Regions from separate parts of the Streptomyces sp. NPDC032721 genome, predicted to be linked through region 2. Evidence: riboswitches for the same ligand, from Rfam matches in the RefSeq annotation. Region 2 holds a riboswitch; each other region holds the start of a gene.
What was found. A riboswitch is a leader RNA that binds a small molecule or an ion and turns the genes downstream of it on or off. The one in region 2 is predicted to bind cobalamin.
Positions count from the first base shown of each region.

Region 1: another riboswitch for cobalamin. It lies ahead of ACZ5PB_RS32255 (ribonucleoside-diphosphate reductase subunit alpha); the one in region 2 lies ahead of ACZ5PB_RS26550 (CoA-acylating methylmalonate-semialdehyde dehydrogenase).
Region 3: another riboswitch for cobalamin. It lies ahead of cobN (cobaltochelatase subunit CobN); the one in region 2 lies ahead of ACZ5PB_RS26550 (CoA-acylating methylmalonate-semialdehyde dehydrogenase).

Region 1 covers NZ_JBVIMX010000018.1:134,665-144,847, reverse strand. The annotation lists gene ACZ5PB_RS32270 (carbon starvation CstA family protein) at 1-1,363, shown strand, start outside; gene ACZ5PB_RS32265 (YbdD/YjiX family protein) at 1,360-1,578, shown strand; gene ACZ5PB_RS32260 (GNAT family N-acetyltransferase) at 1,693-2,193, shown strand; cobalamin riboswitch at 2,269-2,393, shown strand; gene ACZ5PB_RS32255 (ribonucleoside-diphosphate reductase subunit alpha) at 2,535-4,928, shown strand; gene ACZ5PB_RS32250 (ribonucleotide-diphosphate reductase subunit beta) at 4,928-5,944, shown strand; gene ACZ5PB_RS32245 (CGNR zinc finger domain-containing protein) at 5,963-6,529, opposite strand; gene ACZ5PB_RS32240 (metallophosphoesterase) at 6,594-7,346, shown strand; gene ACZ5PB_RS32235 (hypothetical protein) at 7,343-7,516, opposite strand; gene ACZ5PB_RS32230 (helix-turn-helix domain-containing protein) at 7,598-8,566, shown strand; gene ACZ5PB_RS32225 (alkene reductase) at 8,575-9,726, opposite strand; gene ACZ5PB_RS32220 (RidA family protein) at 9,723-10,121, opposite strand.
Region 2 covers NZ_JBVIMX010000013.1:88,774-98,956, forward strand. The annotation lists gene ACZ5PB_RS26515 (response regulator transcription factor) at 1-223, opposite strand, end outside; gene ACZ5PB_RS26520 (GNAT family N-acetyltransferase) at 256-798, opposite strand; gene ACZ5PB_RS26525 (TerD family protein) at 922-1,497, shown strand; gene ACZ5PB_RS26530 (deoxynucleoside kinase) at 1,568-2,230, opposite strand; gene ACZ5PB_RS26535 (hypothetical protein) at 2,440-3,237, opposite strand; gene ACZ5PB_RS26540 (hypothetical protein) at 3,221-4,471, opposite strand; gene metE (5-methyltetrahydropteroyltriglutamate--homocysteine S-methyltransferase) at 4,617-6,935, opposite strand; cobalamin riboswitch at 7,096-7,321, opposite strand; cobalamin riboswitch at 7,436-7,616, shown strand; gene ACZ5PB_RS26550 (CoA-acylating methylmalonate-semialdehyde dehydrogenase) at 7,881-9,380, shown strand; gene ACZ5PB_RS26555 (acyl-CoA dehydrogenase family protein) at 9,377-10,183, shown strand, end outside.
Region 3 covers NZ_JBVIMX010000005.1:294,272-304,454, reverse strand. The annotation lists gene ACZ5PB_RS13580 (hypothetical protein) at 104-580, opposite strand; gene ACZ5PB_RS13575 (hypothetical protein) at 600-821, opposite strand; gene ACZ5PB_RS13570 (cobalt-precorrin-5B (C(1))-methyltransferase) at 1,021-2,187, opposite strand; gene ACZ5PB_RS13565 (cobalt-precorrin-6A reductase) at 2,199-2,954, shown strand; gene ACZ5PB_RS13560 (precorrin-2 C(20)-methyltransferase) at 3,015-4,541, opposite strand; gene ACZ5PB_RS13555 (precorrin-8X methylmutase) at 4,538-5,164, opposite strand; gene cobG (precorrin-3B synthase) at 5,270-6,613, opposite strand; cobalamin riboswitch at 6,670-6,819, shown strand; gene cobN (cobaltochelatase subunit CobN) at 6,882-10,183, shown strand, end outside.

The DNA.
Region 1 (10,183 bases), on a different contig from region 2:
CCTGCCGGTGTGGCTGCTGCTGGCGCCGCGCGACTACCTGTCCACCTTCATGAAGATCGGCACGATCGGCCTGCTCGCGATCGGCGTGCTGATCGCGCTGCCGACGCTCAAGATGGACGGCCTCACCAAGTTCGCCACGAGCGGGACCGGGCCGGTCTTCGCGGGCTCGCTCTTCCCCTTCGTGTTCATCACCATCGCGTGCGGCGCGCTCTCCGGCTTCCACTCCCTGATCTCCTCGGGCACCACCCCGAAGATGATCCAGAAGGAGACCCAGATCCGGACGATCGGCTACGGCTCCATGCTGGTCGAGTCGTTCGTCGCGGTCATGGCACTGATCGCCGCCTGCATCATCGAACCCGGCCTCTACTTCGCGATCAACTCGCCCGCGGGCGTGGTCGGTGACACCGTGCAAGCGGCGTCCACGGCGGTCGGCAACCTAGGCTTCACCATCTCCCCGGCCGACCTCGCACAGGCCGCCAAGGACGTCGAGGAGGCCAGCCTGCTGCACCGCACGGGTGGTGCGCCCACCTTCGCGCTCGGCCTCTCCGAGATCTTCTCGGCGGCCTTCGGCGGCGCCGCGATGAAGGCCTTCTGGTACCACTTCGCCATCATGTTCGAGGCGCTGTTCATCCTGACGACGCTCGACGCGGGCACCCGGGTCGGCCGGTTCATGCTCCAGGACATGCTGGGCAACGTCTACAAGCCGTTCAAGAACGTAAGCTGGAAGCCCGGCGTCTGGATCGCCAGCGCGATCGTCGTCGTCGCCTGGGGGTACTTCCTGTGGGTCGGCGTGCACGACCCGCTCGGCGGCATCAACCAGCTCTTCCCGCTGTTCGGAATCGCCAACCAGCTCCTGGCCGCCGTCGCGCTCGCCGTCTGCACCACGCTCCTCATCAAGTCCGGGCGGCTCAAGTACGCCTGGGTGACGGCCGTTCCGCTGCTCTGGGACGTCGCGGTCACGCTCACCGCGAGCTGGCAGAAGATCTTCTCCGCCGATCCGAAGGTGGGCTTCTTCGCCCAGCGCGACGTCTACCAGACCGCCCTCGACAAGGGACTCGACAAGGTCGGACTCGCCAAGAACCGCGACCAGATGGAGACCATCGTCACCAACTCCACGGTGGACGGCATCCTTTCGATCCTCTTCGCCGTGCTGATCGTCGTGGTCCTCTTCGAGGCCTGCCGCGCCTGCCTGAAGGCGATCCGCAACCCGGCGGGCGTCACGCTCAGCGAAACCCCCTACGTCGAGTCGAAGATCGTCGCCCCCGCCTCGCTCATCGCCACCAAGGAGGAGAAGGCGGAGCTGGTCGCGGCCGGCATCGGCCCGGAGGGCAGGCCGCGCGAGGGCGGGGAGAAGAAGGCATGACCGCCACCGGCCGGACCGTGGCAGCGGTGCGCCACGGGCTGGGCCGACTGCGCTGGTACGTGCGCGAGGTGACCGGCGAAGCCGCGTACGACCGGTATGTCGCACACGCCAGAGCGCACGATCCGCACGCCCGGGTACTGACCCGCCGCGCCTTCGAACGCAAGCGCATGGACGCCCGCGAGGGCGACCCCAGGGAGGGCTTCCGCTGCTGCTGAGGCCCTGCCGCCGAGGCACCTCGCCGAGGCACCTCCCGCAAGGGTGAAGGCCCGGTGTTCCGCTCCGCGAAAACGGAGTGGGACACCGGGCCTTCGCGTTGCACACTCACCGGCATGGACATTCACATCCGGCCCGCCGACCCCGCCGAACACACCGAAGTGGGCGACATCACCGCCCGCGCCTACCTCGACGACGGCCTCCTCTCCGGGGGCACCCGGGACCCGTACCTCGACACGCTGCGCGACGCCGCCTCCCGGGCCGAGCAGGCGGAACTGCTCGTGGCCGTCGACTCCGAGGGGACCCTCATCGGCACCGTCACCTACGCACCCCAGGGCAGCCCCCTCCAGGACATCGCCTCCCCCGGCGAGGCCGAGTTCCGCATGCTGGCGGTCGCCCACGCGGGCCGCGGCCGCGGGGCGGGCGAGAGCCTCGTACGGGCCTGCATCGCCCGCGCACGGGCCGAGGAGGGGGTCGTACGGCTGGTGATGTCGACCCAGCCGACGATGCGCGGCGCACACCGGATCTATGAGCGGCTCGGCTTCGTACGGACACCCGAAAGGGACTGGGAACCGGTGCCCGGACTGGGGCTTTTGACGTACGTGAAGGGGCTCTAGCCCGCTTCCGCCCCTTCACCGCCACCGCACGCGACACAAGATGTGGTGGGTGCACCACGACGCACCCCCCACATGTATGCTCGTCTCGCTGTCGTCGCAGGGGAATCCGGTGCGAATCCGGAACTGTCCCGCAACGGTGTGTCATGTGCGCTTTTGCGCACCGTCAAAGTCCGAGGACCTGCCGACAGCGAGTCCGGCTCGACCGATCCGGACACCGATACGTCCGGGCCTCGCGGTAGGGCCAGTGGACGCCAGGTGACGCGTGCCCCTTTCCGGGGTCCCGTGCGCCCGTGCGCCCTCTTCCCCCGCAGGCGCGGCGCCGAGCGAGGGAGAGCCCCCACGTGACCATCGCGCCAGTCGACCCGGCCACCGCCGAGCAGAGTCAGCACCTCGGCCAGGACCAGCAGGACGCCCCCGGCACCGCCCTCCTGCGCACCCTGACCGACCTCACCGCCGACCTCACCGACACCGACCCCGGCCGGGTCGCCGCCGCCGCCCTGCGCGGGCGCAACGCACGCTCGGACGCCGCCGAACTCCGCGAGCTCGCCACCGAGTCCGCCGCCGGACTCATCTCCGAGGACCCGGCGTACTCCCGCCTCGCCGCCCGCCTCCTCGCCCGTACGATCCGGGACGAAGCAGCCACCCAGGGCGTCGGCTGCTTCTCCGAGTCCGTCGCCGTCGGCCACCGCGAAGGGCTCATCGCGGACCGTACGGCCGACTTCGTCGCGAAGCACGCGGCGGCCCTCGACGAGCTGGTCGACCTCGACGGCGACGACCGCTTCGAGTACTTCGGCCTGCGCACGGTCTACAGCCGCTACCTGCTCCGGCACCCCCTCACCCGCCAGGTCATCGAGACCCCGCAGCACTTCATGCTGCGGGTGGCCTCCGGCCTCGCCGAGGACGACAGCGAGCGGGCTCTCGCCGAGGTCGCCTCGCTCTACCGGCTGATGAGCCGTCTGGACTACCTCCCCTCCTCCCCCACTCTCTTCAACTCCGGCACCCGCCACCCCCAGATGTCGTCCTGCTACCTCCTCGACTCCCCGATGGACGAGCTGGACTCGATCTACGACCGCTACCACCAGGTCGCGCGCCTCTCCAAGCACGCGGGCGGCATCGGTCTCTCGTACTCGCGCATCCGCGCCCGCGGCTCCCTGATCCGCGGCACCAACGGCCACTCCAACGGCATCGTGCCGTTCCTGAAGACGCTCGACGCCTCCGTCGCGGCCGTCAACCAGGGCGGTCGCCGCAAGGGTGCGGCAGCCGTCTACCTGGAGACCTGGCACGCGGACATCGAGGAGTTCCTGGAGCTCCGCGACAACACCGGCGAGGACGCCCGCCGCACCCACAACCTGAACCTCGCCCACTGGATCCCGGACGAGTTCATGCGCCGCGTGGACCAGGACGGCCAGTGGTCGCTCTTCTCCCCCGCCGACGTCCCCGAGCTCGTCGACCTGTGGGGCGACGACTTCGACGCCGCCTACCGCAAGGCCGAAGCCGCGGGCCTGGCCAAGAAGTCCATGCCGGCCCGTGAGCTGTACGGCCGCATGATGCGCACCCTCGCGCAGACCGGCAACGGCTGGATGACCTTCAAGGACGCCTCCAACCGCACCGCCAACCAGACGGCGGAGCCGGGCCACACGGTCCACTCCTCCAACCTCTGCACCGAGATCCTTGAGGTCACCAACGACGGCGAGACGGCCGTCTGCAACCTCGGCTCGGTCAACCTGGGCGCCTTCGTCGACACCGCGGCCCGCGACATCGACTGGGACCGCCTGGACGAGACCGTCCGCACGGCCGTCACCTTCCTCGACCGGGTCGTCGACATCAACTTCTACCCGACCGAGCAGGCCGGGAACTCCAACTCCAAGTGGCGCCCGGTGGGCCTGGGTGCCATGGGCCTCCAGGACGTCTTCTTTCAGCTGAAGCTGCCCTTCGACTCCGCCGAGGCCGCGGCCCTCTCCACCCGTATCGCCGAACGCATCATGCTCGCCGCGTACGAGGCGTCCTGCGACCTCGCCGAGCGCTCGGGCCCGCTCCCCGCCTGGGAGAAGACCCGCACCGCCCGGGGCGTACTGCACCCCGACCACTACGGCGTCCAGGCCACCTGGCCGGAGCGCTGGGAAGCCCTGCGCGCCCGCATCGCCAGGACCGGCATGCGCAACTCCCTCCTCCTCGCGATCGCCCCGACCGCCACCATCGCCTCCATCGCAGGCGTGTACGAGTGCATCGAGCCGCAGGTCTCCAACCTCTTCAAGCGCGAGACCCTCTCCGGCGAGTTCCTCCAGGTCAACTCCTACCTGGTCAACGACCTGAAGGCGCTCGGCGTCTGGGACGCCCAGACCCGCGAGGCACTGCGCGAGGCCTCCGGCTCCGTCCAGGGCTTCAACTGGATCCCCACCGAGGTCCGCGACCTCTACCGCACCGCCTGGGAGATCCCGCAGCGCGGCCTGATCGACATGGCCGCCGCCCGCACCCCGTACCTCGACCAGTCCCAGTCCCTGAACCTCTTCCTGGAAACGCCCACCATCGGCAAGCTCAGCTCGATGTACGCGTACGCCTGGAAGAAGGGCCTGAAGACGACGTACTACCTGCGCTCGCGCCCGGCCACCCGGATCGCCCGCGCGGCCGGCTCGCAGACCGCTGCCGCCGCCCCCATCCCCGTACAGCAGGCGACCGACGCCGAAGCGCTCGCCTGCTCCCTGGAAAACCCCGAGTCCTGCGAGGCCTGCCAGTAATGTCCACTTCCACCGAGAAGAACCTGCTCGACCCCGGCTTCGAGCTGACTCTCCGCCCCATGCGCTACCCGGACTTCTACGAGCGCTACCGGGACGCGATCAAGAACACCTGGACCGTCGAGGAGGTCGACCTCCACTCGGACGTCGCCGACCTGGCGAAGCTCACCCCGGGCGAGCAGCACATGATCGGCCGCCTCGTCGCGTTCTTCGCGACCGGCGACTCGATCGTCTCCAACAACCTCGTCCTGACCCTCTACAAGCACATCAACTCCCCCGAAGCGCGCCTCTACCTCTCGCGCCAGCTCTTCGAGGAAGCCGTCCACGTCCAGTTCTATCTGACCCTCCTGGACACCTACCTCCCCGACCCGGACGACCGCGCGGCGGCCTTCGACGCGGTCGAGGAGATCCCCTCCATCCGCGAGAAGGCGCAGTTCTGCTTCAAGTGGATGGACTCGGTCGAGAAGATCGACCGCCTGGAGACCAAGGCCGACCGCCGCCGCTTCCTGCTCAACCTGATCTGCTTCGCGGCCTGCATCGAGGGCCTGTTCTTCTACGGCGCCTTCGCGTACGTGTACTGGTTCCGCTCGCGGGGTCTGCTGCATGGGCTGGCGACGGGGACGAACTGGGTTTTCCGGGACGAAACCATGCACATGAACTTCGCGTTCGAGGTCGTGGACACCGTCCGCAAGGAGGAGCCCGAGCTCTTCGACGACGCGCTCCAGCAGCAGGTCACCGACATGCTGAAGGAAGCCGTGGAGGCGGAGCTCCAGTTCGGCCGCGACCTGTGCGGCGAGGGCCTGCCGGGCATGAACACCGAGTCCATGCGCGAGTACCTGGAGTGCGTCGCCGACCAGCGCCTGGAGCGCCTCGGCTTCCCGAAGATCTACGGTTCCGCCAACCCCTTCTCCTTCATGGAGCTCCAGGGCGTCCAGGAACTGACCAACTTCTTCGAGCGCCGCCCGTCGGCGTACCAGGTCGCTGTGGAGGGCACCGTCGGCTTCGACGACGACTTCTAGGTCGTCTTCCGGATCGTTCTAGATCGCGTCTTTCTGCCGCCGGTAGTGCCGGGCGGCGCGGGCACGGTTGCCGCAGGAGGGTTTGCAGTACTCCTGGCGACCGTGCCCTTTGACGTAATAGCGCACGCAGCGCGGGGCGGTGCAGGCGCGGAGCAGTTCACGTTCGGGGCCGGAGAGGAACTCGACTGCGGCTCGGGCGAGTTGGGGTACGAGGGCGTCCGATTCCGAGCGGAGCTCCGTGTGCGGTTCCGTGTCCGGCTCCCATTCCAGGCGTACGTGTACGGGCTCGCGGGCCGCGCACGCGTTGAGGTGGGCCAGGGCTTCGGGGAAGGGCATCAGGCGGTGGGCGTCGAGTGGGCTCGGCGGGGCGGGGTGTACCGCGTGGGCGAACAACGCGCGGACCGCGCGGCGGAGTTGGAGGACTTCCGCGTGCAGGGGGGCGGTGACGGGTGCGCCTGCCAGCCAGGCGGACAGGCCTTCGGGGGTCGCCAGGTCGTCGGCGACTCCGCCGTGTCCGTCGTGCCGGACGGTGCTCACCAGCTCCAGCGCGGTGCGGGGCGCGCAGCCCCCTCTTGCGTTCTCCACGGGCGGCACCTTACCTTCCTAACGGTTTCTGATCCATTTACCGTTAGAGATTCCCGGGGGACCCGTGCTTCTGCTTGCCCAGATCAGCGATCTGCACCTGGACGGCACCGCCCGCGCCACCGAGCGCGCGGACCGCGTCATGAGGTATCTGCGGGAGCTGCCCCGCCCCGTCGATGCCCTGCTGGTCACCGGGGACATCGCCGACAACGGCACGGAGAGCGAGTACGAGGAGGCGGCGCGGCTGCTGGCGGCGCCGTTCCCGGTGCTGCCCTGCCCCGGAAACCACGACGTGCGTTCCGCCTACCGCAAGGCCCTGCTGGGCGAGCCGGGCGGTGACGGGCCGGTCAACCGGGTGCACCACGTCAACGGCGTCGCGATCCTGATGATCGACTCCACGATTCCGGGGCGCGACGAGGGACACCTGGACGAGGAGACGCGGGGCTGGATCACCGGCACGCTCGACGCCCTGGACGACGGGACGCCGGCACTGCTCGCGTTCCATCAGCCGCCGGTCGCCCTGCACCATCCGCTGCCGGACAAGTACCAGCTCCAACAGCCCAAGTGGCTGGGTGAGTTGCTCGCCGCACGGCCGCAGGTCGTCGCCGTGCTGACCGGGCACGCACACACCGCGGCCGCCTCGGCGTTCGCCGGGCGGCCTCTGGTGGTGGGTCCTGCGGTGACCTGGACGTTGCGGTTGCCCTGGGAGGGCGAGGGGGCCGCGGACCGGGAGCAGCCGCCCGGCCTGGCCTTTCACGTACTGGATGACGCGCATCGGCTGACCACCCATTTCCGGGTGGTGACCAGCCGACCGGACTAGCTGGTGAGCTCGTAGTGGGGCGCGAGGGCCCGCGAGGCGGCGGGCTGGGGGCGCTCGGCGCGGCGCAGCTGGCGGTCGATCCGGCGCTCGGCCGCCTGTCCGATGAGTGAGGGAAGTGCCAGAAGGGCGAAAAGGGCGAGAACGACGAGGTAGTTCAGGAATGTGTCCATGGCTCAACTGTCGTTCAGTGCGGCTGAATTGGTGAGTGGCAGGACTGTCATGACACATCGAATTACTGCCACACTGTCGGCATGCTGAGAAACGTTGCCGTGGCGCTGGTCGACGGGGTGAATCCCTTCGAACTGGGCGTGCTGTGCGAGGTGTTCGGGATCGACCGCAGTGAACAGGGGCTGCCCGTCTACGACTTCGCGGTGTGTGCGGTGCAGAGCGGTGAGCTGCCCGCCCGGTCGGGGGCGTTCTCGATCAATGTTCCGTACGGGCTCGACCGGCTCGAAGAGGCCGACCTGATCGGGATACCCGCCGACCAGCACTGCGAGTTCCGCGCCTACCCGGAATCGCTGCTGGAGGCCCTGCGCCGCGCCGTCGACCGGGGTGCGCGGGTGCTGAGCGTCTGCTCCGGCGCCTTCGTGCTGGGCGCGGCCGGGCTGCTCGACGGGCGGCGCTGCACCACGCACTGGCGGCACGTGGACGAACTCGCACGGCGTTACCCCAAGGCGCGCCTGGAGCCCGATGTGCTGTACGTCGACGAGGGCCCGGTCATCACCTCGGCGGGCACCGCCGCCGGCATCGACGCCTGCCTGCACCTCGTACGGCAGGAGAACGGGCCGGAGGTGGCCAACACCATCGCCCGCCGCATGGTGGTGCCGCCGCACCGGGACGGCGGTCAGGCCCAGTACATCGAGCGGCCGCTCACGCGCACCCGCTGCGACACCGTCGGCGAGGTGCTGGTCTGGATGGAGCGGAACCTCGAACTGGAGCTGACGGTCGAGGAGTTGGCGGCGCGCGCCCATATGTCGCCGCGCACCTTCGCCCGCCGCTTCCAGCAGGAGACGGGGACCACCCCGTACCGCTGGGTGCTGCGCCAACGCGTGCTGCTGGCACAGCGGTTGCTGGAGGCGACGGACGAGACGATCGACACGGTCGCGGGCCGCTCCGGCTTCGGTACGGCGGCGGGGCTGCGCCACCACTTCCTGCGCACCCTGGGCACCACACCGCACGCGTACCGCCGCACCTTCCGGGGCCCGGCCCGGGCGGCCTGAGCGGGTCCCTATGCCACGGCCGGAGCCCGGTCCGCCGCCGGAGCCCGGTCCGCCGCCGCTGTCGACGTCGTCGCCGCCGGGTAGTCGACGTAGCCCTCCGCGCCGCCCCCGTACACGTTCTCCGTCGGCGGCCCGGCGAGCGGGGTGCCGTCGGCCAGGCGGGCGGGCAGGTCCGGGTTCGTCATGAACAGGCGGCCTAGGGCGATCACGTCCGCGTGCCCGTCCCGCAACCGCCGCGCCCCTGCGGCGGGGCTGCTCGGCGCGGGGCCGTTCGTATTGGCGACGAGCGTCCCCGACCAGCGTGTCCGCAGGTCGGCGATGGCGTCGTACGCCCCGTTCTCCAGTACGTGCAGATAGGCCAGGCCCAGCGGCTCCAGCGCGTCGACCAGCGTCCGGTACGTGCCGCGCGCGTCGGCCTCGGCGAGCTGGTTCTCGGCGTTGTCCGGCGAGATCCGCAGGCCCACCCGGTCCGCGCCGACCTCGGCGACCACCGCCTCGACCACCTCCATGGCGAACCGCAGCCGGCCTGCGACCGAGCCGCCGTACTCGTCGGTGCGTTGGTTGGTGTTGTCGGCGATGAACTGCTGGATCAGGTAGCCGTTGGCGCCGTGGACCTCCACGCCGTCGAAGCCCGCCTCGATCGCGCGCCGCGCGGCGGACGCGAAGTCCCGTACGGTGTCGGCGATTTCACCGGCCGTCAGTTCGCGCGGCGTGACGTGGTCGAGCAGCCCGTCCCGGGTGAAGATCTTCGCCCCCTCGATGGCGACGGCCGACGGGGCCACCGGCGGCGCACCGTCCGGCAGCGTCACCGGATGGGTCATCCGGCCCACGTGCCACAGCTGGGCGAAGATCGTCCCGCCCTCGGCGTGCACCGCGTCCGTCACCTCGCGCCAGCCGCGCACCTGCGCGTCGGTCACCAGGCCCGGGATGCCGGGACCGCCCTTGGCGAGCGCGTTGACGTACACGCCCTCGGTGATCAGCAGCCCGGCCCCGGCGCGCTGCCGGTAGTACGTCGCCGCGTACGGTCCCGGCACCCCCGTCGCGTCATCGGCGCGCCCGCGCGTCATGGGGGCCATCGCCAGCCGGTTCGCCAGCGCCAGCCGCCCCGCCCGGTACGGCTCCAGCAACTCCCGCATCCCCGTCACGGCCCCGGCGCTCATGCGGCGCTCCGGTCCAGCGCGGTGACCTCGACCTCGATCTGCCAGTCCGGCTGCGCCAGCGAGACGACCTCGATCAGGGTGTCCGCCGGGTACGGCTCGGCCAGGAACTCGCCGCGCAGCGTGATCACGTCCGGCAGGTTCGCCGCCATGTCGCGTACGAAGATCCCGACCTTGACCACGTCCGGGAAGCCCAGTCCGGCCGCCTCCAGTACCCGCCCGACGTTCCTGAACGCCTGCCGGCCCTGCTCCAGGAACCCGCCCTCGACGGTCTTCCCGTCCTCCTCGAATCCGGCCTGGCCCGATACGTGGGCGAAGCCCCCGGCCCGTACCGCCTGCGATATCCGGTACGGCGCGTACCAGTCCGGAACGGTCGCGACCTTCTCGATGCTGGACATACCTCTCCCACCCCTCGATCTCGCCACTGAGACACTGGCATTGCTGCGTTACGGAACGTTCC
Region 2 (10,183 bases):
GCTCCCGCCGCTCCGCCCGCAGGATCCGCACCACGTCCAGCCCGTCGGCCCGGGGCATCATGACGTCGAGCACCAGCAGGTCCGGCTCCCCCTGCCGGACCGCCTCAAGCGCCGCGAGCCCGTCACCGACCGAGGTGACCCTGTGCCCTTCGCGCTCCATGTAGCGGCGCAGGAGCTCGGCCTGCTTCTCGTCGTCTTCAGCGATGATCACATGGGCACACACGCCTCAGATCGTATAGGGGTTCGACCGGGCCCCTACCGTGACAGTCGCGAGTACACGAACATGTCCCGCCGCTCGGCCCCCACCTGCTGCCAGCCCCGCAACAGCCCCTCGCGCTGGAACCCCGCGCGCTCGGCGGTGCGTACGGAGCCCGTGTTCCACGGCTCGACGTGCAGTTCCAGACGGGGGATCCGCAAGGTGCCCAGGGCCCAGTCGGCCACGGCACCGACCGCGGCCACGGCGGCCCCCTGCCCGCGCGCCGACTCCACGACCCAGTAGCCCAACGACGCCCGCCCCTGGCCCACGTCCCTCAGCCAGAGCCCCACGTTCCCCACCGGCCGGCCCTCGCCGTTCACGATGACGAACGGATACCCGGCCCCCGTGGCCGCCCGGCCCCACTGCCGCTCCACGAACGCGACGGCCGCCTCGTCCGAGCAGGGCGAGGGCACCGTGGTGATCAGCGGGATGTACGCGTCCCCGGACGCCTCGCGTACCAGCGGCAGATCCGACAGGCGCCACGGCCGGAGGGCGAAACCCCCGGCGGCGGTGAGTTCGGGCACGTCAAGTGGTTGTTCCATCCACTCATTTTGCCGGGTCGCGGGGGTCGCCCACCCACTTCTACAGTGCTGTAGATTTCTGTTGCTGTCACTCAGCAGCCGGGGGCTCCCGCGCCCGGTTCCGGAAGTTCGGAAGGAAACCACATGGGTGTGAGTCTCGCCAAGGGCGGCAACGTATCGCTGAGCAAGGAGGCCCCGGGCCTCACCGCCGTCCTCGTCGGCCTCGGCTGGGACGCGCGCAGCACCACGGGAGCCGACTTCGACCTCGACGCGAGCGCCCTGCTCGTCGGTACCACCGGCAAGGTCATCTCCGACCAGCACTTCGTCTTCTACAACAACCTCAAGAGCCCCGACGGCTCCGTCGAGCACACCGGCGACAACCTCACCGGTGAGGGCGAGGGCGACGACGAGTCCCTCAAGGTCAACCTCGCGGGCGTCCCGGCCGATGTGGACAAGATCGTCTTCCCGGTCTCGATCCACGACGCGGAGTCCCGCGGCCAGAGCTTCGGCCAGGTCCGCAACGCCTTCATCCGCGTCGTCAACCAGGACGGCGGCGCCGAGATCGCCCGCTACGACCTGAGCGAGGACGCGTCCACCGAGACCGCCATGGTCTTCGGCGAGCTCTACCGCCACGGTGCCGAGTGGAAGTTCCGCGCGGTCGGCCAGGGCTACGCCTCCGGCCTGGCGGGCATCGCCTCCGACTTCGGCGTCAACGTCTGACGCCAGGGAACAAGGCGAACGGGGCCCACCCCGAGAGGGATGGGCCCCGTTGTCGACCGTCGGCGCGGACTCAGGCCCGGTGCGCGACCGCCGCCAGGGCGTTCTTGACCTCCAGCACCACGCGGGCCGCGTCCTCGGGGTTGTTCACCACGTCGGTGTGGTTCATGTCGATCACGAGGACCTCGCTGGCCGAGTAGTGCTTGTGCACCCAGTCGTCGTAGCCGGACCACAGCGTTTTGTAGTACGCGACGAGGCCCTCGTCCTGTTCGAAGTCACGGCCCCGCAGACCGATGCGGTGCAGCACCGTCTCGAAGTCCGCCTTGAGGTAGACCATGAGATCGGGCGCCTTGCGGTACGGCAGGCCGTCGATCTCGCGCATCATCTCGTCGAGCAGACCCTCGTACACCCGCATTTCGAGGGAGCTGATCCGGCCGAGGTCGTGATTGACCTTGGCGAAGTACCAGTCCTCGTAGATGGACCGGTCCAGGACGTTGTCGCCCTGCTTGTACGCCTCCTTGATCGAGGCGAACCGGGTCTGCAGGAAGTAGAGCTGGAGCAGGAAGGGGTAGCGCTTGGCCTGGATCTCCTCGGGGCTCGACGTGTAGAAGAGCGGAAGGATGGGGTTGTCGTCCACGCTCTCGTAGAAGACGTCGCTGCCCAGCTCCTTGGCGATCAGTTCGGCCACACTGGTCTTGCCGATTCCGATCATGCCGCCGACGCAGATCACTGGCACTTCCTCGCTTCTCCCTGGGGGATTCTGTTCGTGGGCAGGTGAGTCGGGCGCTCCTCCTGATGAAGACGTACGCCGACGCTCACGCCATTCCCCGGGACTTCAGCCACCGCACCCCAGAGGCCGACGGCAATCTTAGATGACGATTCCCGGCCACCCGTACGACGTGCGCTGTCCGCTCTGCCCTGCCCTGCTTCGCCCTGCGCCGCAGGTCAGACCGGCGGCAGCAGATCGCTCTCGCTGACGGTGTACGTCAGCGGGGGATAGGTGAAGTCCGTTTCCCTGTTCTCGCGGCGCCGCAGTCCGTAGAACTCGCGGCTCTGCTCCTCGTCGGCCGGTACGAGGCGCGTGCCCTGCGGGAGGTACGCGTCTCCGGCACGGAACCGGACGAGGGTCTTCGACGTACGGAAGGTCACGCCCAGCCACTGGTTGTCCTCGGCCCCGCCGGGTGCGTCCAGCACGATCTTGTGCCTGAGCCGCCGGTTCGAGGCGACGGAGAACGCGACGACACCGTGGTGGGCGAGGGGGATCTCGAAACCCTCGCCACTCTCACCGCCCCGCTCACCGCCGCTCTCCTTCCATTCGAAGACCAGCTTCCTCGGCGGGCCTGCTCCGGGATTCCGGTAGCAGGAGAAGACCGCGACGAACGAATCGTCGGCCAGATCCAGGGCCTGGTCGGAATGGCTGCCCATGGTGCGGTAGTCGTTCGTGTAGCGCTCGATGAGGGCGTTGTTGAAACCGGCCGGCAGCGCCGCGCGCTCCTGAATCCGCTGCGCCAGCCTTTCGTGCACCGCCCGGAAACGCTGTGCCGGGAGGCTGTAGCGACTGGTGGTCCGTACGAGAGGTACGGCATCCGTCGCGTCGGGCAGGGTGAGTACCGCGCCTTGACGCCCCTTTCCCATGTCCTCCCATTGCGCCGACGCGGCCAGCTCCGCGAAGAGGTTCTCCTCGGCGGGCAGGGCGAAGGTGAGGACCTCGTCCGGAATCACGGTCCTAGATTCGGGGGGCAACGTAGTCTCCCGTGTTCATGCTGAAGAGGAATTGGTCGCCGTAGTCGATGAAGGACGAGGTCCGGTTCTCCTCGGCGTACAGCCTGCGCAGCTCGTCCATGCCCTCCGGGGTGGGCGGCCCCAACTCCACCATTTCCCCGGCCACTTCGAGGAACGTCCGGCCGTCCTTGTGAACCGCTTCGGTGCTCGAACAGCGCACCACATAGCCCAGGCGGGTCGGGAGCAACGCGGCGTCCAGTGTCGAGGGCCGGATCTCGTGCGTGTAGAGGCGGTTGACGGACAGCGGCATGAAGAACACGGAGCCGGGATAGAGGGTCAGCGTGAACTGCGCGGGAAGCGCGGCCCCGTCGCCGCCCCCTACGGCCGGTTCCTTGAGGCGGAAGCGGAGGCTGGTCAGTCCGCTGGTGCGCTTCACGCCGTGGTCGAAGGCGTCTTCGTCCAACGGCCGGAGGCGGTCGAGCCCGTCGTAGAAGGTGCAGAAGGCCATGATGCCGTTGACGGGCATGTCCTTGGTCTTGTCGGCGTGGGCCGAGATCTTGGCCTTGGACTGCTTCTTCTCCGCCGTGGCACGGGCGTTGTGGTAGATCTGCGCGAGAACGTGGTTCAGCGGTGCCTGGTTCCGGAAGACGGCGGCGGCCTCGCGGTTCAGTGCCTCGACGATCTCGGTGTCGGTCGGGCGGAAGTTCTCGGTTGGCCCCGAGAGGTTCGTGGAACACCGGAGGAGCCGGAAATTCAGTTCGCCACCATCGCCGTTTCGCGTGACGGGTGTCAGGTAGATTCCGCTGCGATGTGCCGTCCCGGGCTTGGTCGACTCCGTCAGGGACTGGAACTCGTGCTCCGCACGGATCCGCCCGAAGTGATCGGCACCCAGATCGAAGAAGCGGCGGTAGTACACGCCGACCCCGTGCACGCGGACCGGAACTCGGCCACGGTCGACGAGGGTCCAGGGTTCGCCGGCGCCCTCCTGGTGACCGTGGGCGTACCCGTGGGCGAGTTCCCGTACGACGAACACCCGCTCTGCCGAGCCCAGTTGGACAGAACGCGCCGCCGAGAGATCGCCGCACAGATAGACGGTCTTCCGCGCGAGGTCGAGCGAACCGGACGCAAGCTCCTCCGGTGTGACCGTCGACCCGAAGAACTGCCCGACCAGTTCGTCGTCGTGCAGCGCGGAAGGCGCGACCAGAACGTTGTCCGTGTCGTCAAGTACGGCTTCCGACAGCTGTGTGGTGTGCATCAAGCGGTGCCTGCCGTTCGCGGACATGGGAGTGGATGGCTCGAAACCGTCGATGCTCTCACGGGGCTCGGCGGACGGGCAACGGCTTCGCCGACGGACAGGCACGGGTCCCGTCCCCCGAACGGGACCCGTGGGCGTGGACGCGTCAGGACTCGGTGAGTTCCCCGCGTACGGTCCGGGCCGCCGCCACCAGGTTCTCCAGCGACGTCCGGGTCTCCGGCCAGCCCCGCGTCTTCAGGCCGCAGTCCGGGTTGACCCACAGCCGCTGGGCCGGGATGGCCTCCAGGCCCTTGCGCAGCAGGGTCGCTGCCTCCTCGGCGCTCGGGACGCGCGGGGAGTGGATGTCGTACACACCGGGTCCGGCCTCGCGCGGGTAGCCGTGGGCGGCGAGTTCGCGGGCCACCTGCATGTGGGAGCGGGCCGCTTCCAGGCTGATGACGTCGGCGTCGAGGTCGTCGATGGCCTGGACGATGTCGCCGAACTCGGCGTAGCACATGTGCGTGTGGATCTGGGTCTGCGGACGTACGCCGCCGACGGTGAGCCGGAAGGACTCGGTCGCCCACTCCAGGTACGCGACGTGGTCGGCGGCGCGCAGCGGCAGGGTCTCCCGGAGCGCGGGTTCGTCGACCTGGATGACCGAAGTGCCCGCCGCCTCAAGGTCGTTGACCTCGTCACGCAGGGCAAGTGCCACCTGGCGCGCGGTGTCGCCGAGCGGCTGGTCGTCCCGTACGAACGACCAGGCGAGCATCGTCACCGGACCGGTCAGCATCCCCTTCACCGGGCGGTCGGTCAGCGACTGGGCGTACGACGTCCAGCGCACGGTCATCGGCTCGGGGCGCGAGATGTCGCCCGCGAGGACCGGCGGGCGGACGTAGCGGGTGCCGTAGGACTGCACCCAGCCGTGCTGGGTGGCCAGGTATCCGGTCAGCTGCTCGGCGAAGTACTGGACCATGTCGTTGCGTTCGGGCTCGCCGTGCACCAGGACGTCGATGCCGGCCTTCTCCTGGAAGGAGAGGACCTCGCGGATCTCGTCCTTGATGCGCTCCTCGTAGCCGCCGGTGTCGATGCGCCCGGCCCGCAGGTCGGCGCGGGCGGTGCGCAGTTCGGCGGTCTGCGGGAACGAGCCGATCGTGGTGGTCGGCAGCAACGGCAGCCCGAGGTGGGCGCGTTGGGCGACGGCCCGCTCCTCGTACGGTGCAGAGCGGTGCCCGTCCGCGTCGGTGATCGCGGCGGTCTTGGCGCGGACGGCCGGGTCGTGGGTGATCGGGGAACCGGCGCGGGAGGCCAGGTCGGCGCGGTTGGCGGCGATCTCGGCGGAGATCGCGCCGGTGCCCTGGGACAGGCCCTTGGCCAGGGTGACGATCTCGGTGGCCTTCTGCTTGGCGAAGGCCAGCCAGCGCAGGATCTGCGGCTCCACGTCACGCTCGGCGGCGGCGTCGAGCGGTACGTGCAGCAGGGAGCAGGAGGCGGCGACGTCGACCCGGTCGGCCAGGCCCAGGAGCGTGCCCAGCGTGGCGAGGGACTTCTCGTAGTCGTTGATCCAGATGTTGCGGCCGTTGACCACGCCCGCGACCAGGCGCTTTCCGGGCAGTCCGCCGACCCTGGCGAGGGCGTCGAGGTTGGCGGCGGCGGAGTCGGTGAAGTCCAGCGCCAGGCCCTCGACCGGAGCCTTGGCGAGCACGGGGAGGGCGTCGCCGAGCCGGTCGAAGTAGGAGGCGACCAGGAGTCGGGGCCGGTCGGTGAGGTTGCCGAGGTCGCGGTAGGCGCGGTCGGCGGCGTTCAGTTCGGCCGGGGTGCGGTCCTGGACCAGGGCGGGTTCGTCCAGCTGCACCCACTCGGCCCCGGCGGCCCGCAGGTCGGCCAGCACCTCGGCGTACACGGGCAGCAGCCGGTCCAGCAAGGTGAGCGGCTCGAAGTCGTCGGCGACACCGGGGGCGGGCTTGGCGAGCAGCAGATAGGTGACCGGGCCGACCAGGACGGGGCGGGCGGTGTGCCCGAGCGCGATGGCTTCCTTCAGCTCGGCGACCTGCTTCGTGGAGTCGGCGGTGAAAACGGTGCCGGGGCCCAACTCGGGTACCAGATAGTGGTAGTTGGTGTCGAACCACTTGGTCATTTCCAGGGGCGCCACGTCCTGGTTGCCGCGGGCCATGGCGAAGTAGCCGTCGAGCGCGTCCGAGTCGACCGAGGCGCGGTGCCGGTCGGGGACTGCGCCGACCATGACGCTGGTGTCCAGTACGTGGTCGTAGTACGAGAAGTCACCGGTGGGCACCTCGTGGATACCGGCGTCGGCCAACTGCTGCCAGTTCGTGCGGCGCAGGTCCCGCGCGGTCCGCTGGAGGGCTTCCGCGCTGACGCGGCCCTTCCAGTAGCCCTCGACCGCCTTCTTGAGCTCCCGGCCCTGGCCCTGGCGGGGGTAGCCGTACACGGTGGCGCGTGCTGCCGCGGCTGCGGACTTCGATGTCACGGAAATCTCCTTCGCGAGATGACTCCTGAGAATCCCGGTGATGAGGCGCGAAGGGGTGACGGAACCGGGCGGAGCCGAACGCGCGCGACGGGCGCGGCACTTCCGCCTGATGTGTACGCCGACCCGCCCACGAGGTCACCGGAATATCCGCACGCGAGGGGTCGCGTACGGGCAACGGGCAGGTCTTCGGACTCGCGGGCACACCCACCGGGGTCTCCTCCGGCGGATTCCTACTGACCGTCGCTTCCCAGGTCCGACCGGACCCAGTGCGTATGACGGCTGTCGTTCCCACTCACCGCTGCGGGGCAGTCCCGGATTCCCACCGGGTTCCCTCTTACGACGCGTCTACCTGGCGGGCAGGGCGAACCAGCTGCACGGGACACACTAGGCGGCAAAGCCCCCTGCCGTCACCACCGGCAGGGGCGGGGACGGTGGCGGGGCGAGGTGCGGCGGAGGTGGGGGTCGAGGTGGGGGTGGACTTACTAGGACGTCCAACTATATGTTCGTGACAAGCCCGCGGTGCAGGGAAGCCGGTGTGAATCCGGCGCGGTCCCGCCACTGTGACTGGGGAGTGTGTTCTTCCAGCAGGACAGGCCACTGACGGAAACCCATCCGTCGGGAAGGCCGGAGAACGCGCGTCGATCCGGGAGCCAGGATACCGGCCACGGGGTGTTCCGTGTTTTCCACGAGGATGGAGCAGACACGCATGGCACCGGTACGTGACCACGGCCCAGGTGATCCGGCGGAGTACCCGAACTGCGAGGCCCTGCCCCCGCGTTCGTGACTCGACGAAGGCATTCCGGTATCCCGGCCGCCTTCCCCTGTCCCGCGGCGGACCCTGCGCGACGCACCCCGACCGGTGCGCAGCACACCCCGACCGGTGTGCCCCGCGCCCCGCCGCGCCTTCCTCGGATCCCCAGCTGAACCTGACGAGAGCAGGCTTCGATGGTCCGCGAGCTCACCCACTTCATCGGCGGCAAGCACACCGTCGGCACGTCCGGCCTCTTCGCCGACGTGTACGACCCGAACACCGGCACCGTCCAGGCCAAGGTCCCCCTGGCCGGACGCGCCGACACCGAGGCGGCGATCACCGACGCCGAGAAGGCCCAGCAGGACTGGGGGCAGTGGAACCCGCAGCGGCGCGCCCGCGTCCTGCTCCGCTTCCTCCAACTCGTCGAGGAGGAACGCGAGTCGCTGGCCCGACTGCTGTCCGCCGAACACGGCAAGACCGTCGCCGACGCCCACGGCGACCTCCAACGCGGCCTGGAGGTGGTGGAGTTCGCCGCCGGGATCCCGCACCTCCTCAAGGGCGAGTTCACCGACAACGCCGGAACCGGTATCGACGTCCACTCGCTGCGCTCACCGCTCGGCGTGGTCGCCGGGATCACCCCCTTCAACTTCCCCGCGATGATCCCGCTGTGGCAGGCCGCCCCGGCACTGGCCTGCGGCAACGCCTTCGTCCTCAAGCCCTCCGAGCGCGACCCCTCCGTACCGCTGCGGCTGGCCGAACTGTTCCTGGAAGCGGGACTGCCGCCCGGGGTGCTCAACGTGGTCAACGGCGGCAAGGAAGCCGTCGACACCCTCCTGGACGACCCGCGCGTACAGGCCATCGGCTTCGTCGGCTCCACCCCGGTCGCCGCGCACCTCTACGCCACCGCCGCCGCCCGCGGAAAGCGCGCCCAGTGCTTCGGCGGCGCCAAGAACCACCTGATCGTGATGCCCGACGCCGACCTCGACCAGGCCGCGGACGCCCTCATCGGCGCGGGCTACGGCTCGGCGGGCGAACGCTGCATGGCGATCTCCGTCGCCGTACCCGTCGGGGAGGAGACGGCCGACGCACTGGTGATCAAGCTCAGGGAACGCATCGCCGCCCTGCGCATCGGCACCTCCGACGACCCGGACGCCGACTTCGGCCCCCTCGTCAGCCGGGACGCCCTGGACCGGGTCAACCGCTACGTGGGCATCGGGGACGTCGAGGGCGCCGAACTCGTCGTGGACGGACGGGGCTTCACCCTGCCGGGACACGAGAACGGCTTCTTCGCCGGGGCCACCCTCTTCGACCGGGTCACCCCCTCGATGCGGATCTACCGGGAGGAGATCTTCGGCCCCGTGCTGTGCGTCGTACGGGCCGCCGACTACGAGGAGGCGCTACGGCTGCCCAGCGAGCACCCGTACGGCAACGGCGTCGCGATCTTCACCCGCGACGGGGACACCGCCCGCGACTTCACCCGCCGCGTCAACACCGGCATGGTCGGCGTCAACGTCCCCGTCCCGGTGCCCGTCGCGTACCACACCTTCGGCGGCTGGAAGCGGTCCGGCTTCGGCGACCTCAACCAGCACGGCCCCGACTCCGTCCGCTTCCTCACCCGTACCAAGACCGTCACCTCGCGCTGGCCCTCCGGGGTCAAGGAGGGCGCGAGCTTCACCATCCCGACGATGGGATGAGCGCCGTGACCCTGCTCACCGAGGACCAGCTCGCCCTGGCCGAGGTCACCCTCGACTTCGCACAGGAGCAGCTCGCCCCGCACGCCGTCGCCTGGGACCAGGACAAGTACTTCCCCGTCGAGGTGATCCGCAAGGCCGCGGGTCTCGGCCTCGGCGGAGTTTACGTACGCGAGGAGCACGGCGGCTCCGGGCTCAGCCGGGCCGACGGCGTCCTCGTCTTCGAGACGCTGGCCACCGGCTGCCCGTCCATCGCCGGATACCTCTCCATCCACAACATGGTCGCCTCGATGATCGACCGCCACGGCGACGCGGCGCAGCGCCGCCGCTGGCTGCCGGGCCTGTGCGCGGCCGACACGCTGGGCAGCTACTGCCTCACCGAACCGGGCGCGGGCTCGGACGCGGGCGCCCTGCGCACGCGCGCCGACCGGGACGGCGACCACTACGTCCTGACCGGCGTCAAGCAGTTCATCTCCGGTGCCGGAACCGCCGGGGTGTACGTGGTCATGGCCAGGACGGGGGAGGCGGGGCCGCGCGGGATCTCCGCGTTCGTCGTCGAACGCGACGACCCCGGGGTCTCCTTCGGCGCCAACGAACAGAAGATGGGCTGGAACGCCCAGCCCACCCGCCAGGTCGTCCTCGACGGCGTACGGCTGCCCGCCGACCGGCTGCTCGGCGGCGAGGGCAACGGGTTCCGCATCGCCATGGGCGGACTGAACGGCGGCCGGCTCGGCATCGCCGCCTGCTCCCTGGGCGGCGCGCAGAGCGCCCTGAACCGCAGCCTCGCCCACCTCGCCGACCGGGAG
Region 3 (10,183 bases), on a different contig from region 2:
CGTGCCGAATGCCCTTTCCCCCGCCATCATTGGCCGGAAGAGGTCCTGTGCCGCTGCGGGGCCACGGCCGACTTTCGCGCCGTTCGGCCGTGGCCCCGCACGTTCACCCGGCTCGCTCCGCCTCGGCGATCCAGCTCTCCAACTGCTCCACGGTCGTGGCCGGATCGGCGACCAGCGCGGCGAGGCGGTCGTCGACGGAGTTGAGCGTGGCGAGGGCAGGACAGCGGTGACAGGCGTCCACTCCTGTCTGGTGCCACCACTTGCAGCGCGGCCGCAGGTGGCACCGCGGCACGGCTCCACTGTCGCGCGGGGCGGGCAGGGTCTGGATGCGCCGGATCAGACCGCAGTCGTCACCCACCCGGTTCGCGCAGGCCGACGTGCAGTGCGAGGCGAACCGCAGCACCCTGCTGGGAGCGATGCCTTCGGGAACGCTCGACAGCACGGCTGCCGCGGGCACCGGTTCGTCGAGGTAGACGACCTGGCCGTGCTCGCCCGACCGCACGCCCAGTACGAGGGACTCCGGACGGTGGGCGTCTCCGCTGGGACACCATGCGGTGTGGTCTGTGCCGTGATCGTCCACAGTGCGCACCTCCGCGCTGTCAGGAGGACGTGGACGCGGCGGCGGCAGGGTTGACGACCATGCCCAGGATCGGCCCGCCGGTGGTCCCGCCCAGCTGCTGCTCGGCGGCGACGGCCTTCTGGAGGTGCGCGGAGAGGTTCTGCGCACCGGTTCTCTCGGCCGCGTGGGAGACGCCGCCGACGGCGAACAGCCCGGTGACGAGGGCCGCGGTGGCGGCAGCGGTACGGACAGTGGGGTTCATTCGCTCACTCCTTGACAGGGACGTGACGCTTGGCAAGGGCGACCGTATGCACCAACTCCGGTGTGGGGAAGGCGATGTGGAGCGTACTTCTGTTCGTCAAAGTGAGGAGGGCGACGTAGCTGCGCCTCGGCGTCCCGATGTGCGAACGGGGGCTCGGCACTCCCGTGCGGGAGGGGCGCCGCGCCCCGTACCCCGCCCCTCAGCGCACGCCGCTGCGCCCCACGACCGTCCCCGCCCGGTCGATGCAGATGACGTCCACCGCGACCGGCGCCCCGCGCAGCACGGACAGCGCCTCGTCGCGGGCCACCACCGCCACCAGGTCACCGAGCGGCACCCCGTGCTCCTGGCACAGCCGGAGTGCGGCGAGACCGGTGTTGGCGGCGGCGATCTCCGCCGCCAGGGCGTCGTCGGCGCCGCCGCGCCGGGCCAGTTCCGCCAGGAAGCCCTTGTCGACCTGGGAGCGGCCGGAGTGCAGGTCCATGTGACCGGCCGCCAGCTTCGACAGCTTGGCGAAGCCGCCGCAGATCGTCAGCCGGTCCACCGGATGACGGCGTACGTACTTCAGGACCGCGCCCGCGAAGTCCCCCATGTCGAGCAGGGCGATCTCCGGCAGCCCGTACTCGGCCACCACCGTCTTCTCCGACGTCGACCCGGTGCAGCCCGCCACGTGCGTGTGCCCGGCCGCCTTGGCCACGTCGACCCCCCGGCGGATCGAGTCGATCCACGCCGAGCAGGAGTACGGCACGACGACACCCGTGGTGCCGAGGATGGAGAGGCCGCCGAGGATGCCGAGGCGGCCGTTCCAGGTGGAGCGGGCGATCTCCTCGCCGTGGTCCACGGAGACGGTCACCTCGACGTCGCCGGTGGTGCCGTGCTCGGCCGCCACCCGGGCCACGTGCTCGCGGATCAGCTGCCGGGGCACCGGGTTGATGGCGGGCTCGCCCACGTCCAGGGGCAGCCCGGGGAGGGTGACCGTGCCGACGCCGGGGCCCGCCCGGAACACCACGCCCGAGCCCGGCGGCAGCCGCCGTACCGTCGCGCGCACCAGCGCCCCGTGCGTCACGTCCGGGTCGTCGCCCGCGTCCTTGACCACTCCGGCCGTCGCACGGTCGCCGTCCGGCTCCTCGATCAGCTCCTCGACCGCGAGGGCGAACGCGGGGGTCTGGCCGCGCGGCAGGGTGATCGTCACCGGGTCGGGGAAGTCCCCGCCCAGCAGGGCCGTGTACGCGGCGGTGGTGGCCGCCGTCGCACAGGCACCGGTCGTCCAGCCGGAGCGCAGACCGGTGTGCTTGAGTTGGGCGTCGCGACCGCCCTCGGCGGCGGGCCGCCCCTTGCCCGAATCACTCGTATCACTCGTGTCACTCATGGATGGATCCCGTGCACATACTCGTTCTCGGCGGTACGACGGAGGCGCGGCACCTCGCCGCACTCCTGGTGGACTTTCCGGGCATCAGGGTCACCAGTTCACTCGCCGGACGGGTCGCCAGCCCGAAGCTGCCGCCCGGCGAGGTACGGATCGGGGGGTTCGGCGGCGCCGACGGACTGGCCGCATGGCTGCGTACCCACCAGGTGGACGCGCTCATCGACGCCACCCATCCTTTCGCCGGAACGATCAGTTCGAACGCGGCCACCGCGGCCGCCGCTGCCCATGTTCCCCTGCTGGCGTTGCGCCGGCCCGGCTGGGCGGCCGGTGAGGGCGACCGCTGGCACCCGGTCGGCTCACTGGCCGAAGCCGCCGACGCGCTGCCCGCACTGGGCGGGCGGGTCTTCCTCACCACCGGGCGGATGGGCCTCGCCGCCTTCGCGGGGCTGGGGGAGCAGTGGTTCCTGATGCGGTCGGTGGACGCTCCCGACGGCCCCTGCCCGCCGCGCATGGAGGTGCTCCTCGACCGGGGCCCCTTCACCCTCGAAGGGGAACGCGAACTGATCGCCCGCCACCGCATCGACGTGCTCGTCACCAAGGACAGCGGCGGCGCGGCCACCGCACCCAAGCTGACCGCCGCCCGCGAGGCCGGGATCCCGGTGGTCGTGGTGCGCCGACCGCCGGCCCCCGAGGGCGTACCGGAGGCGGGGACCCCGGAAGCGGCCGTGGCCTGGTTGCGCGAGCACTGGTCCGCTCGCGCAACCACGTGAGCGTCAGTCCGCTCGCGCAACCACGTGAGCGCTGATCCGCCCGCGCAACCAGCAGGGCTCTCAGAGCTCCGGATACCGCCGGGGCGTCCAGACGATCCGCTCCCCGTCGTCGCCCCGCCGCTCCCACCGCGTCTGCGACGAGCCGACGATCAGCAGGGTCCGCATGTCGACCTCCGCCGGGTCGAGGTCCCCGAGCCGTACCGTCCGTACGTGCTCGGTGGGCCCGCCCACGTCCCGGCCGAGCACCACCGGGGTGTCCGGCGAACGGTGCTCAAGCAGCAGGTCCCTGGCCTTGCCGACCTGCCAGGTACGGCTGCGCGAACCGGGGTTGTACAGCGCCAGCACCAGGTCCGCCGAGGCCGCCGCGCGCAGCCGCTCCGCGATGACCTCCCACGGCTTCAGCCGGTCGGAGAGCGAGATCGTCGCGTAGTCGTGCCCCAGCGGCGCACCCGCCTTCGCGGCGGCGGCGTTCGCGGCCGTCACACCGGGCAGCACCCGTACCGGAACCTGCGCGTACTCCTTCTGCGTGGCGACCTCCAGGACCGCCGTCGCCATCGCGAAGACACCCGGGTCACCGCCCGACACCACGGCGACCCGCCGCCCGCGCCGCGCCAGATCCAGCGCGAACTCGGCGCGCTCCGACTCCACCTTGTTGTCCGAGCCGTGCCGCACCTGCCCCGGCCGCACCGGCACCCGGTCCAGGTACGTCGTGTACCCGACCAGGTCGTCGGCGGCGGCCAGCGCACCGCGCGTCTCGGGGGTCAGCCACAGCGGCCCGGCCGGACCCGTCCCGACCACGACCACCTCGCCGTCCCCCTCGGCACGCGGCACCGGAGCCTCGGTGTGCGCGGAACCGACCCGGCTGGGCAGCACCGCGACCGCGAAGTACGGCACCGAATCCGCGTCCACGTCCGCCAGTTGACCGGTGCGCTCACCGGCCATCGTCGCGCGCTCCACATAGCGGGCCTCGGCCAGCCGGCCCGACGCCTCGAAGGCGCCGCGCACCGCGGGGAACGTACGCCCCAGCTTCATCACCACGGCCGCGTCCGTCGCGGCGAGCCGGGCCGTCAGCTCCTCCTCGGGCAGCGTGCCCGGCAGGATCGTCAGCACCTCCTCGCCCTCGACGAGCGGCGTGCCCAGCCGGGCCGCCGCCGCGCTCACCGAGGTCACCCCGGGGATCACCTCGGTGGCGAACCGGTCCGCGAGCCGCTTGTGCATGTGCATGTACGAGCCGTAGAAGAGCGGATCGCCCTCGGCGAGCACCGCCACCGTGCGCCCCGCGTCGAGGTGCACCGCGAGACGGGCCGCCGCCTCCTCGTAGAACTCCTCCAGCGCCGCCCGGTAGCCGCCCGGGTGGTCGGTCGTCTCCGTCGTGACGGGGTAGACGAGGGGTTCCTCGATGTGGTCCTCGCGCAGGTGCCCCGCCGCGATGGAACGCGCTATGGACCGCCCGTGCCGGGCGCTGTGATACGCGATCACGTCAGCCCCCGCGATGACCTCCACCGCGCGCAACGTCATCAGCGACGGATCGCCGGGACCGAGACCGACTCCGTAAAGACGGCCCTTGACCTGCCCGTTGCTGCTCATTCTTCCTCGCTGGCGATCGCGTTGAGCGCGGCGGCGGCGATCGCGCTGCCCCCGCGCCGGCCGCGCACGATCAGGTGCTCAAGACCGGACTCGTGCACCGACAGTGCCTCCTTGGACTCCGCCGCACCCACGAACCCGACCGGTACACCGATCACGGCCGCCGGACGCGGCGCCCCCGCCTCGATCATTTCCAGGAGCCGGAAGAGCGAGGTCGGCGCGTTGCCGACCGCCACCACGGAGCCTTCGAGACGGTCGCGCCACAGCTCCATCGCCGCCGCGCTGCGGGTCGTCCCGAGCTCCTTGGCGAGATCCGGCACCGACGGGTCGGACAGCGTGCACACCACGTCGTTGTCGGCGGGCAGCCGCTTGCGGGTGACTCCGCTGGCCACCATCTGCACGTCGCACAGGATCGGGGCGCCGGAGCGCAGCGCCGCCCGAGCACTGGCGACCACGTTCGGGCTGAACGCCAGGTCGCGCACCAGGTCGACCATGCCGCAGGCGTGGATCATACGGACCGCGACCTGGCTGACGTCGGCGGGCAGACCCGCCAGATCCGCCTCGGCGCGGATCGTGGCGAAGGACTGGCGGTAGATCGCCGGTCCGTCCTTCTCGTACTGATGCACTGTGCTGTCGCTCTCTTCTGCGGGCGTGAGATGGGGAGTTGAGTGGTTGTCGTGGGTACGGGGAAGTCGTGGGCAGGGGGGATGCGGAGGAACGGGGCGAGCGTGTCAGGCGTGCTGCCCGCGTGCGGCGGCCACCGCGCCGGACAGTGCGGGCGAACCGTCGGGGACGGTCACCGGGGCGTCCGCGACCCCGCCGCGTACGACGGAGATCCGATGCCCCTCGGGGGTGGCGACCACATCGACCCAGTCGCCGTGCGGATGCCCGCACCTGCGCGAGCACCCCGACCAGTGCACGGGCAGCGCACCCACCGGACCGGCCACGGCCGCGGCCGTCGCCCGTACGTCGGACAGCGACTTCGCGCAGCCGGGCTGCCCGATGCAGGCCCCGACCCCGCTCCAGGGCGACCGGTCACGGGTGATCAGACCGGCCGCGTCCAGCGCGTCCAGCAGCCCGTCCGCCTCCTGCCGTGCCACGCCGGGGACGACGACCCCGCGCCACGGCGTCAGCCGCAGGGTGCCGTCACCGTGCCGCCCGGCGGTGTCCGCGAGCAGCCGCCACTGCGCTGCGGTGATACGTCCCAGGGGTACGCCGACGGACAGCGCGGCACCGGGCCCGGCCGCGCCCGTGACGACACCGAAGCGCGGGGCGGCGGCCTCGGCGGGCCGGGGCGGGCCCGCGACACGCGTGGCCTCGACACCGGCCGCACCCAGCTCCCGTACGACCGCGTCCAGGAGCGGATCGGCACCGTCCGCGAGGTCGGCCACCCGCCACACCCCCGCGTCCCGCGCCCGCTCCAGGAAGGTCTCGGCCGCGACGAGCGCCGCCCGCGCCGCTTGCGCGTCCGGCACCCGTACGGCATCGGCCGCCGTACCGATCCGCAGCACGGCCCGGCCGCCGGAGTGCGCGAGCAGCGTCACGTCGGCGCCCAGCGCGTCCACATCGCCCCGGCCGTCGTCGAGCGCGAACAGGAACCGGCCCGAGAGCCGCGTCGCCCGCTCGCTGCCGCACAGCAGCGCGTCCAGCTCGGCCAGCCACCGGCCGACGTCCCCCGCGCCCAGGCCGTCGAGCCCGGACAGCGGCGACGCCACGATGTTGCGTACCCGCTCATGGCGTTCGGACGGCAGCAGCCCCGACTCACCGAGCAGCCCGGCCAGTTCGCCCCCGCAGTCGGAGGGCAGACCGCGGAGCTGGGCATTTCCGCGAGAAGTGAGGTGAATCTCACCATCGCCCAGCCGGTCCGCCAACTCCCCGAGCACCTCGGCCTGTCCCCGGGCGAGCACTCCGCCGGGCAGCCGTACCCGCGCCAGCGCCCCGTCGTCGGCACCGTGCAGCCGCAGGGACCCCGGGCAGGCATCGCCACCGGTCCGCCCGGACCCCGTACCGGAGGCTCCGGGCGGGGTCGGCGAAGTGGCTGGTGGGGGCGGGAACTGGGACATGGCGGCGAGCATACCGACCGACGGGGGACTGCTGTTCGACACTGTGTGCGGTCCCCTTGACCAGGGGCCCTAATATGCCTGGTGGCGGGCGTTCGTGCTCGTCGTCGCCACCGAAGGCGACAGGGGAGGAAGCCCGGTGGAACTCCGGCGCGGTCCCGCCACTGTGAGCCCGGCCACCGCCGGGCGAGTCAGGAACTCCCCTGCCCGAGCCCCGGTTCCCCCGGAGCTCACCACCGACACCGCCCGGGGCGTGGACACCCCGAGGAAGGCACGACGCCGCATGCTCCTGCTCCTGTCGACGTCCGACACCGACCTGCTCAGCGCCCGCTCCTCGAACGGCCCGGTCGGTTACCGCTTCGCCAACCCTTCCCGGCTCGCCCTCACCGACCTGCCCGGGCTCCTCGACGGTGTCGACCTCGTCGTCGTACGCCTGCTGGGCGGGGTCCGCGCCTGGCAGGACGGCCTCGACCAGGTGCTCGCCACGGGCCGGCCCGTCGTCGTCCTCACCGGTGAACAGGCCCCCGACGCCCAGCTGATGGCCGCCTCCACCGTCCCCGTCGGCATCGCGGCCGAGGCGCACGCCTACCTGGCGCACGGTGGCCCCGCCAACCTGGAACAGCTGGCCCGCTTCCTCTCCGACACCGTGCTCCTCACCGGCCACGGCTTCGAGTCGCCCGCCCCCGCCCCCTCCTGGGGCCCGCTGGAGCGCACCGCCCGCGAGGACATCGAGGGCCCGACCGTCGCGGTGCTCTACTACCGCGCCCACCACATGAGCGGCAACACCGCCTTCATCGACGCCCTCTGCGGCGAGATCGAGTCCGCCGGAGCGCGCCCGCTGCCGCTGTACGTGGCCTCCCTGCGCACCCCCGAGCCCGAGCTCATCGAGGAACTGCGCGCCGCCGACGCCATCGTCACCACCGTCCTCGCCGCGGGCGGCACCCGCCCCGCCGAGGCATCGGCAGGCGGCGACGACGAGTCCTGGGACGCGGGCGCCCTCTCCGGCCTCGACGTACCGATCCTCCAGGCGCTCTGCCTGACCTCCTCGCGCGGCGACTGGGAGGACAACGACGAGGGCGTCTCCCCGCTCGACGCCGCCAGCCAGATCGCCGTCCCGGAGTTCGACGGCCGCCTGATCACCGTCCCGTTCTCCTTCAAGGAGATCGACGAGGACGGCCTGCCCGCGTACGTCGCCGACACCGAGCGCGCCGCCCGCGTCGCCGGAATCGCCGTACGCCACGCACGGCTGCGGCACATCCCCAACGCCGAGAAGCGCGTCGCACTCGTGCTCTCCGCGTACCCCACCAAGCACTCCCGCATCGGCAACGCCGTCGGCCTCGACACCCCCGCAAGTGCCGTCGCCCTGCTGCGCCGCCTCCAGGCCGAGGGCTACGACTTCGGTACGGAGGAGGTGCCGGGACTCGTCTCCGGCGAGGGCGACGAGCTGATCTACGCGCTCATCGAGGCGGGCGGCCACGACCAGGAGTGGCTGACCGAGGAGCAGTTGGCCCGCAACCCGGTCCGCATCCCGGCCGCCGACTACCGCCGCTGGTACGCCACCCTGCCCGCCGAACTGCGCGAAGCGGTCGAGCAGCACTGGGGCCCGGCGCCCGGCGAGATGTTCGTGGACCGGTCCGCCAACCCCGAGGGCGACATCGTGCTCGCCGCCCTGCGGCACGGCAACCTGCTCATCCTCATCCAGCCGCCGCGCGGCTTCGGCGAGAACCCGATTGCGATCTACCACGACCCCGACCTGCCGCCCTCGCACCACTACCTCGCCGCCTACCGCTGGATCGCCGCCTTCGCCGACGACAACGGCTTCGGCGCCGACGCGATGATCCACCTCGGCAAGCACGGCAACCTGGAGTGGCTGCCCGGCAAGAACGCCGGACTCTCCGCCGCCTGCGGCCCCGACGCCGCCCTCGGCGACCTCCCCCTCATCTACCCGTTCCTGGTCAACGACCCGGGCGAGGGCACCCAGGCCAAGCGCCGGGTGCACGCCACCCTGGTCGACCACCTGGTGCCGCCGATGGCCCGCGCCGACAGCTACGGCGACATCGCCCGTCTGGAACAACTCCTCGACGAGCACGCCCAGATCGCCTCCATGGACCCGGCGAAGCTGCCCGCGATCCGCGCCCAGATCTGGACGCTCATCCAGGCCGCGAAGCTCGACCACGACCTCGGGCTCGAAGACCGCCCGGAGGACGAGGGCTTCGACGAGTTCATCATGCATCTCGACGGCTGGCTCTGTGAGATCAAGGACGTCCAGATCCGCGACGGACTGCACGTCCTGGGCGGGGCCCCCACGGGCGAGGCCCGCGTCAACCTGGTCCTCGCCATCCTGCGCGCCCGCCAGATCTGGGGCGGCACCGCCTCCCTGCCCGGCCTGCGCGAGGCCCTCGGCCTCGACGAATCGGCCGCCCAGCGCACCGCCACCGACGAGATCGAGGAGCAGGCCCGCGTCCTCGTCCAGGCGATGGAGGACCACGGCTGGGACGCGTCCGCCGTCGCCCGGGTGGCCGAAGGACACCCCGCCGCCGTCGCCGACATCCTCGGCTTCGCCGCCCGCGAGGTCGTCCCGCGCCTCGGCGCCACCACCGACGAACTCAGCCACACCGTGCACGCGCTGAACGGCGGCTTCGTCCCGGCAGGACCCTCCGGATCCCCCTTGCGCGGCCTGGTCAACGTCCTGCCGACCGGCCGCAACTTCTACTCCGTCGACCCCAAGGCCGTCCCCTCCAAGCTGGCCTGGGAGACCGGACAGGCCCTCGCCGAGTCCCTCCTGACCCGCTACCGCACCGACAACGGCGAGTGGCCCACCTCCGTCGGCCTGTCCCTCTGGGGCACCAGCGCGATGCGCACGGCGGGCGACGACATCGCCGAGGCCTTCGCGCTGCTCGGCGTCCGCCCGGTCTGGGACGACGCCTCGCGCCGGGTCACCGGCCTGGAGCCGATCCCCGCCGAAGAGCTCGGCCGCCCGCGCATCGACGTCACCCTGCGCATCTCCGGCTTCTTCCGCGACGCCTTCCCGCACACCATCGGCCTCCTCGACGACGCGGTGCGCCTCGCCGCGTCCCTCGACGAGCCGGCCGACGTCAATTACGTGCGCGCCCACACCCAGGCCGACCTCGCCGAGCACGGCGACGAACGCCGCGCGACGACCCGCATCTTCGGCTCGCGCCCGGGCACGTACGGTGCCGGACTCCTCCAGCTCATCGACTCCCGCGACTGGCGCACCGACGCCGACCTCGCCGAGGTCTACTCGGTCTGGGGCGGCTACGCGTACGGCCGCGAGCTCGACGGCCGCCCGGCCCGCGAGGAGATGGAGACGGCGTACAAGCGCATCGAGGTGGCGGCCAAGAACACCGACACCCGCGAGCACGACATCGCCGACTCCGACGACTACTTCCAGTACCACGGCGGCATGGTCGCCACCGTCCGCGCACTGAAGGGCAAGGCCCCCGAGGCGTACATCGGCGACTCCACCCGCCCCGAGACGGTCAAGACCCGCACCCTCGTCGAGGAGACCTCGCGCGTCTTCCGTGCCCGCGTGGTCAACCCGAAGTGGATCGAGGCGATGCGCCG